2 regions of the Planococcus antarcticus DSM 14505 genome follow, and region 2 is predicted to be linked to the other one. Evidence: riboswitches for the same ligand, from Rfam matches in the RefSeq annotation. Region 2 holds a riboswitch; the other holds the start of a gene.
The links. Region 2 has a riboswitch for FMN ahead of BBH88_RS15785 (hypothetical protein). Riboswitches for the same ligand answer to the same signal wherever they lie in the genome.
Positions count from the first base shown of each region.

Region 1: linked by a shared signal. The riboswitch ahead of BBH88_RS11350 (ECF transporter S component) and the one ahead of BBH88_RS15785 (hypothetical protein) in region 2 are both predicted to bind FMN.

Region 1 is NZ_CP016534.2:2,254,234-2,258,124, forward strand. It holds gene BBH88_RS11335 (RecQ family ATP-dependent DNA helicase) at 1-343, opposite strand, end outside; gene BBH88_RS11340 (YpbB family protein) at 340-1,362, opposite strand; gene BBH88_RS11345 (ferredoxin) at 1,469-1,720, shown strand; gene BBH88_RS11350 (ECF transporter S component) at 1,769-2,350, opposite strand; FMN riboswitch at 2,495-2,627, opposite strand; gene BBH88_RS11355 (hypothetical protein) at 2,704-3,891, opposite strand, start outside; gene sigX (RNA polymerase sigma factor SigX) at 3,887-3,891, opposite strand, start outside.
Region 2 is NZ_CP016534.2:3,217,057-3,220,947, reverse strand. It holds gene BBH88_RS15800 (metallophosphoesterase) at 1-298, shown strand, start outside; gene BBH88_RS15795 (GNAT family N-acetyltransferase) at 655-1,143, shown strand; gene BBH88_RS18965 (CHY zinc finger protein) at 1,252-1,575, opposite strand; FMN riboswitch at 1,974-2,144, shown strand; gene BBH88_RS15785 (hypothetical protein) at 2,207-2,497, shown strand; gene ribE (riboflavin synthase) at 2,482-3,111, shown strand; partial or broken gene ribB (3,4-dihydroxy-2-butanone-4-phosphate synthase) at 3,129-3,734, shown strand; gene ribH (6,7-dimethyl-8-ribityllumazine synthase) at 3,774-3,891, shown strand, end outside.

The DNA of each region.
Region 1 (3,891 bases), 960 kb from region 2:
TTTCCGGAGAAATAAAAATATACTTATAAGAACTGAGTGTATTCCAAATTTTCTCTTTATCTTCCGGCTTTAGAAATGAGTTGATCGCGACAACCGACTTCTCGCCCATTTTTTTTAATTGAGCCACTTGATCCTGCATCAATGACAACAAGGGAGAAACGATCAAAATACTATCCGGCAAAACTTTCGCTGGCAGCTGATAGCAGATTGATTTCCCCATTCCAGTCGGCAGCAGCGCAATGACATCTTCACCAGCCAATACCTGTTCGATGATTTCCCGCTGTCCTGGGCGAAACGAAGAAAATCCGTAGGCAGAATACAGTAATTTTTCTAAATTCATCATTGGTCCTCCCTAATCGACAGAGCCATTCGGATTTGAAAATAACTGGCTTCCGGCAGTTGCTCTTTTATTTCCCGCAGTCTTTTTGTGTCTCTCCGCCGGCTTTCAGCAATAATCGCCTCGTAAAGAGCCGAATTTAAAAAAGGCGTGTAGTTGAAATATGGATCGTTCATTGCCAGTTCCACAAAATGATCCTCGATGGTACTGGTCTTTAGTTGGCGAAGCGAAGCAATCTGTTCGAGTGAAAATCCTTTGTCGAATAATTTTTCTGTGCGCTGGGCTGTTTCTGTCAAAGAGGATTCCTGGATGATGCCTTCCATTAGACCTAAGAGCATCGGTGGTTTAGACTGTTCTATTATTGCCATCCAGCCGTGCAAGGCTTCTACAACCATTAATTGAACATCCAAGAGCGACAAGTTTTTCGAATCTGCAATTTGCTGCCATGTTAATCCGCTCAACCCAGATCCTGTTAAACGTTCCATAATGATCATTTTATGGGTTTCAGAAACCTCAGTATCGGTTAATGTACTTAAAAGCTCTTCTTTAAAGGCTTGTGCTACCGCCAAATCGCGAAACCCAATCCGCTTTAAATATTTTTTCACCCAACTCTGTATTTCTTCATTACCGACAATGGGATCAAAGATTTTTTCCTGCTGGCTGATATGAGAAAAAGTTTGAACAATTAGTGACAAGCGGTTAAAAAAAAGATTTTCGTTACCACGGTATTTCCAGCCATTCAGCGATGAAGCAGCAATGTCTAAATCAATCGCTTTTTGGGACAATTCGAGCACTTGTTCATTGACCACTAGATAGCTTTGTGAAAATAAGTGTCGAACCGCTTGATCATAGGCTTTCTTATCCAATTTCGGTAGCACGCCAAAATAAGGATACAAGCTGAAATAGCCAATATCCTGTATAGTTTGTCCAGACTTCTTTCCTTTAATCAAATGATATGGAGAAGAGATAGTCCGCTGCCGGTTGACGGCCTTCATAATGGCCAAAATGAGTTCGGTGAATAACAAGCTTGTGCCCCCTAGCGGTTTTGGGTTGAAAAAATACTCAAACACCTTTAGAATAAATACGATAGCCTAACTGAACTTGTTCGGAGATAAAGGAGAGGAAAACATTATGGCTAAGTATACCATTGTCGACAAGGATACTTGCATCGCTTGTGGTGCTTGTGGTGCAGCTGCACCTGATATTTACGATTACGATGACGAAGGAATCGCTTTTGTTATTTTAGATAATAACATGGGAACAGAACAAGTTCCAGATGAACTCGAAGAAGACATGGAAGATGCATTTGAAGGCTGTCCAACAGATTCCATCAAAGTTGCAGACACATCTTTTGAAGGCGATCCTTTAAAATACGAAGACTGATCCAAATAAAAAAGGCGTTCGGCAGTGATAAACTGCCGAACGTCTTTTTTATGATAAATAATAGGAACGCTGCTTTTCGATCCACGTGTGCATACTGCTGAACATTAGCAGCACGACTGCAGTCAAGAGCAGGCCTTTGATTAAGTTAAACGGTAAAATTCCCAGAACGATGGTTCCGAATAACACACTGCCTGTCTCAGCTGGCATGTTAAGGAAATAAGTGTACATCGGCAGAAACACCAAGTAATTTAAAATACTCATGCCGATTGCCATAGTCAATGTTCCAAAAGCCAATCCAAAAATCATCCCTTTTTTAGTTGCTACTTTGTGGTAGATGAAATAAACTGGCAAAATAAACAACAGGCTTGTCACAAAATTAGCCATATGGCCAACCGGAACTCCTGTAGGACTTCCTGCAAAAAGCCAATCCAGTACATTCTTAAAGAATGCCACTAAAATCCCTGCTACTGGACCCATCGTAATCGCCGCAATCAATGCAGGTACATCACTAAAATCCACTTTCAAAAAAGCTGGTAAAGCTGGCAGTGGAAAGTTGAAAAGCATCAATATAAACGAAATACTGCTTAACATCCCAATAACGATCATCGTTTGCAGCTTCTTGTTCTTCATATTCCTCTCTCCTTGTCGTGATTCACCAGAAGAAAGGCTTGGACTCGCATTTACATATAAAAACCCTTAAGCACCAAGTACTTAAGGGAGAAAAGGCACACTTAAAAAGCGTTGCGTTTACATGTAAACGACAAACGTCCGCACCTTCACCTTCTCCCATCCAGACTATACTGTCGGCTTTGGAGTTACACCAAATCCTGCGTTTTACGGCTCGCGGGCTTATGAACAGAGTTCAATTACCGCCGGTAGGGACTTGCACCCTGCCCCGAAGATGAATCGATATTTTGTTATAGCCTAATCGTAGTATAAAAAAGAAGCGTTGTAAACAAATTTGTTTACAACGCTTCTTTTCCTCATTCCAAAGACCACTCTAGCAAGTTAGGTGCTACTGGAACTGGCAGTGGCTGGCTGAAGTCAAATCCGTTCCAACTCTCAGGCTGTAGCCCTATGACTTCCACTTTCTTCCCAAACGTATCAGCGGTCAACGCAAAACTTTCTATCATTCGAATCGTTTCCAAAGTGTCCAGCGAATTCAGATCAAGTGCATCCTCAAATTCAACTTGTACAAGGTCTTGCGTCTCAGAAACTTGATAATCCACATTTTTCGGGACTGTTGGCCCGTAAAAATCGCTCGGGCTTTCAGTAAGTCCCCCTATGGCTTCACTCGCTGAAGTGAGCGGCATATCGTACCCAGGAACAAGATAAACATCTCCATTTGAAGAAGTGAATGAATAATAGGCAATGTCTTCCTGAGCCGGAATAATCGGCTCAACAGGACCGATTTCAGAAAACCCAGCGGCTGAACCATCTTCATTGGCCACTTCAATTTCTGACACGTCTGAAAATGTCTCTGAAAGAGTATTGAAATAAACTCCAATACTGGCAGAAGCCATATCGTATTGGTGATCCTGAGGCAGCATGTGGCGAATGCCTTGCGCCGTTTTCTCCAAAGTTCCAACATACGGATGGTACTCATCAAAACCTAGCTGTGTTTCATCGATTTCGTCTGCGTATTCCTTATACAGATCAAGCGATGATGGAGTTTTATCTCCAAATGCAGCTTCTACCTGATCACTTGGAATCAGAAAGGAGACCGGTACAACAACTGCATTTTCTGTCAACCCGATGGTCATCAATGTCTGATTGCCGATAGTTTCATCGTAAACTGCCGTTCTTACTGGTTCTTCTACTTGTGCTATCGAGAACTGGCCCGACTCTCCAGTTCCGGATTCTTCAGCATCAGGCAGACTTTCCAACTCTTCGTTCTCTTGATCCTCAGTTGTTGCAGTTGATTCTGTGCTTGAATCTGATTGATTTTGAGTGGTATCAATGCCAAGTTGACTAATGATGGAGGCAACCAATATTCCAACTGTAATAAATGCCAATGCAGCTACCAACAATGGCAGCCACTTTTTGGGACGTTTTTGGACTTTTTGTTTCTTGGCCAAGCGATTGTAAACTTCTTCTTTAGGCCGATTATCTTTGATTGCGGGGAAATCCTTTAACAAATCTTCGATGGATTCATCGGTCCATTTGTTATT
Region 2 (3,891 bases):
ACAGCTGACAGATGACTTCACGCTGCTGCTGGCTCATCGTCCGGAGTATCTATCCGTTTATGCCGAAGAAGAAGTAGATGTCGTCTTTTCCGGACATGCTCACGGCGGCCAAATTCGCATTCCCGGACTTGGCGGTTTGATTGCTCCAGGACAAGGGTGGTTTCCAAAAGTAACAGAGGGAATCTTCGAAAAAGATCAAACGGAAATGGTCGTCAGCCGAGGGCTTGGTAATAGTACGTTTCCTGTCCGTATTTTTAATCTGCCCGAAGTTGTCGTGGTAACACTGGAAAAAGAGTAAGACAGTCGCATAGAGTATAGAATTGGTGACTCCTATGCATCCATCTACTTGTCATTAGATTTGGTAGCTATACAAGTTGATCTAACGACTCTTATCAAGTGATCTAACGTAAGATAGTAGCGAGATTTTACGTTTTTTATTTTCAATCGACTAAATCAGTGCTAGTGCGTCCATGGGATAAGCCCATAGCGGGAGTCAGCGGGATCAAAGGGAAATCCTGACTCCGTACTGGAGAAGAGCTTGCGCAGGAGTAATCGTCTTGCTCTATCCAAAGCGGTGTATAAAAGGATGATTTTTAAGGTCAACACATAATAGTTGCTGTAGACAGCGAAAGTAAATAAGGAGGTTGTTATAGCTTGATTAAGAAAAGAGAAGTTACATTGCATCGTTACTCCTCAAAAGGGTCAATCGATTACGATTTGCCATCAAACCAACTAGAGTTCACGCGGTTGCCTAAAGAAATCATCGAAAAAGATGCTAAAGATCCGCTAAAACATTTTATTATCATCAAAGCAAGAGGTGAGGATGCGGGTTTTTTCGAACTGGATGAATCGGAAGATCGGAAGAAACATTCAGATAACCCCAGAGCTTTGCTGTTAAGAGGGTTTTCCGTGAATCCCAAATATCAGGGAAGAGGAATCGCGACAGGATCTATCTATGCGCTGCCGGAATTCTTGGAAATGGAGTTTCCAGATTTCGATGAAGTGGTTCTCGGGGTTAATGCCCGGAATATACCCGCGCAGCGCTTGTATCAAAAAGCCGGATTTAAAGACACAGGCCGGCGAATCATGCGCTCGAAAGGTGAGCAATATGTAATGTCACTGCCTATTAATAAAGCCATGTGAGAGTAATCATTCTCTCACATGGCTTTATTTCGTTTATTCGGCTATTACAGTCAGTAAGTCTCCTGCTTCAATCAGGAGAAGGGGAATCCTGCATTGATTGAAATTTTTTTATTCGAAATAAAGATGCCTGTGTATGCTGCAGCCGGGATTGAACGATGAAGAACAACTCGGACAAATGGATGCGCAGGCTAAATATTCAACGACAGACAGTTCATATCCGCAAGTCCCACATAAAACTGCCTTTTCTTGGAACCGTTCTTTTGGCCAAACCTTTTGTTTGCCGCATCCGATGGCTTCATGGCATTCGAAACACGGAAAGTATTCTTGGCAGCAGAAAAATTTAATGGCAATCCGATCGATAGGTGAATGATAGTGAGCACAGCGTGTTTCGACATCAACCCCGATGCCTTTTACTACTTGATGATGGGGCATAACAAATCTCCTTTTCTGAAACGAAACGATATAAGGTGAATTAATAAACCTTCGTAGCAGGTATTCCGCAAACCAGCTGCGCTTGTCGCGGACGAGCGCCAAGCCTCCTCAGTCGCGTTGCTCGATATCTGTAAGTTAGCGAAGAAATAGTAGTTCTTATTAAGTGAAGTGGCTCTCTTAGCGGCGGCGTGTCCATGGGCTGGGCTCCTGCCAGAAAACGGACCAGGCATTCCCGGGACCTCATTTGCGACGAGCTTGCGCAGGAGCAATCGTCTGTGCTTTACCCAAATCGGCCGACGCAGTTTACAATATGATGATTCTTAAGTTCAACTTATATAGCTCAACTTATATGGTTTGCTTTCTTTCTATGCTACTATGAAAGGGACGAAACTACGAATCTAATTCTTCGGGGCAAGGTGAAATTCCTTACCGGCGGTGAGCAGGAAACTGTAAGTCCGTGACCCGGTTGGATGAAGGCAGGCATAGGCCTCTATGCAATGCGCTTCTAAACGGTGGAGCTGGTGAAATTCCGGCACCGACAGTTACAGTCTGGATGGGAGAAGAATGTAGAGATCGGCTTCGTTATGTGCCTCTTCTTTTCAATGAGTTAGAATTGAAAGGAGGAATTTGTATGACCAAAAAACCTTACGAGGGACCAGTCCCTAAAGTCGCAAGGCGACCATCTTTAATCCGGCTCCTTTCCTCCGTGGAAAAAGAGCTTTTTCAAGGTACTAAAAACTGCCGAGCAATCGGCAATCTTGATAAAGAAGTAGGGCACATGCACAGAATAACCTTCAGAATGTTCTTTTCCTCACCACCCATACGCCCCGTGGTGGAAAATACCCAATTACCCGTACGAACTCAATTAAATCTATTCTCACGACTGGAATGGAGGAGTGTGAAAAAATGTTTACAGGCATAGTCGAAGAAGTTGGACACGTTGCTTCAGTCCGCGCTAAACCGCAGGCGATGGAGTTGACCATCTCTTGTGCCCTGATCTTAGAAGACATCAAGCGTGGAGACAGCATCTCCATTAACGGAGTTTGTTTGACTGTCTCGACATTCAACTCTCATACGTTCACAGTTGATGTCATTCCGGAAACGGTCAAGTCCTCGACAATGATCGGATTAAAAGCAGGAGCACGAGTGAATTTGGAACGCGCGATGCCCGCCAACGGGCGTTTCGGCGGTCATTTTGTCAGTGGCCATATCGATGGCGTTGGCATGATCCGTTCAACAAAAAAAGAAGCAAACGCTGTGACCAAAACAATTGAACTTGAACCTCGGCTGATGAAGTACGTGATGCTAAAAGGCTCCATCGCAGTCGATGGTACTTCGCTGACGATTTTTGCGCTTGGCCATAATACGGTGACCATTTCGCTTATTCCGACTACGCAGGAAGATTCGCTATTAGGAGAAAAAGGCATTGGCGACAAAGTCAATATCGAATGTGATTTATTGGCGAAGTATACCGAACGTATTCAAACAGCAGAACCGAAACTCAGCAGAAGCTGGCTGGCAGAAAACGGATTTTAAAGGGAGGCGCAGTAGAGATGTTCTACACTGTAGAAAAAGCCGTTGAAGACTTAAAAAATGGCAAAGCTATTATCGTCATTGATGATGAAGACAGGGAAAACGAAGGCGATTTTATCGCTTTAGCTGAGTTTGCTTCACCTGAAATCGTCAATTTGATGGCGACTGAAGGAAGAGGGTTAATTTGTGTACCGATTGCCCAGTCAATCGCACGAAATTTGCAGATTGGTCTCATGACTGATGACAACACGGATGAATTTGGCACTGCTTTCACAATCAGTGTTGACCATAAAGACACAACTACTGGAATCAGTGCTTTTGAACGCTCCCATACAATCACCAGTTTAGTGAACCCGGATGCGAAAGCAACAGACTTTAAACGTCCTGGTCATATTTTCCCGTTGATTGCAAAAGATGGCGGCGTACTTGACCGGACAGGGCACACCGAAGCAGCTGTAGATTTGGCCAAGCTTGCAGGATCGCCTCCAGCTGGGGTTATATGCGAGATTATGAATCCCGACGGCACAATGGCACGCGTAGATGATTTGCTGAAAGTGGCGGAACGGCTAGGACTTGGCATTCTCACAATTAAAGACTTGGTATCGTATCAGCAAGAAAAGTCAAAATATGACGGCTTACTAATCGACTAGAGGAGATGGAATTGCATGACGGTTCATTTTGAAGGATATTTAAACGGTGAAGGACTGCGGATCGGCATAGTTGTCGGACGCTTTAATGAATTTATCACAAGTAAATTGCTAGGCGGCGCGGAAGACGCGTTAA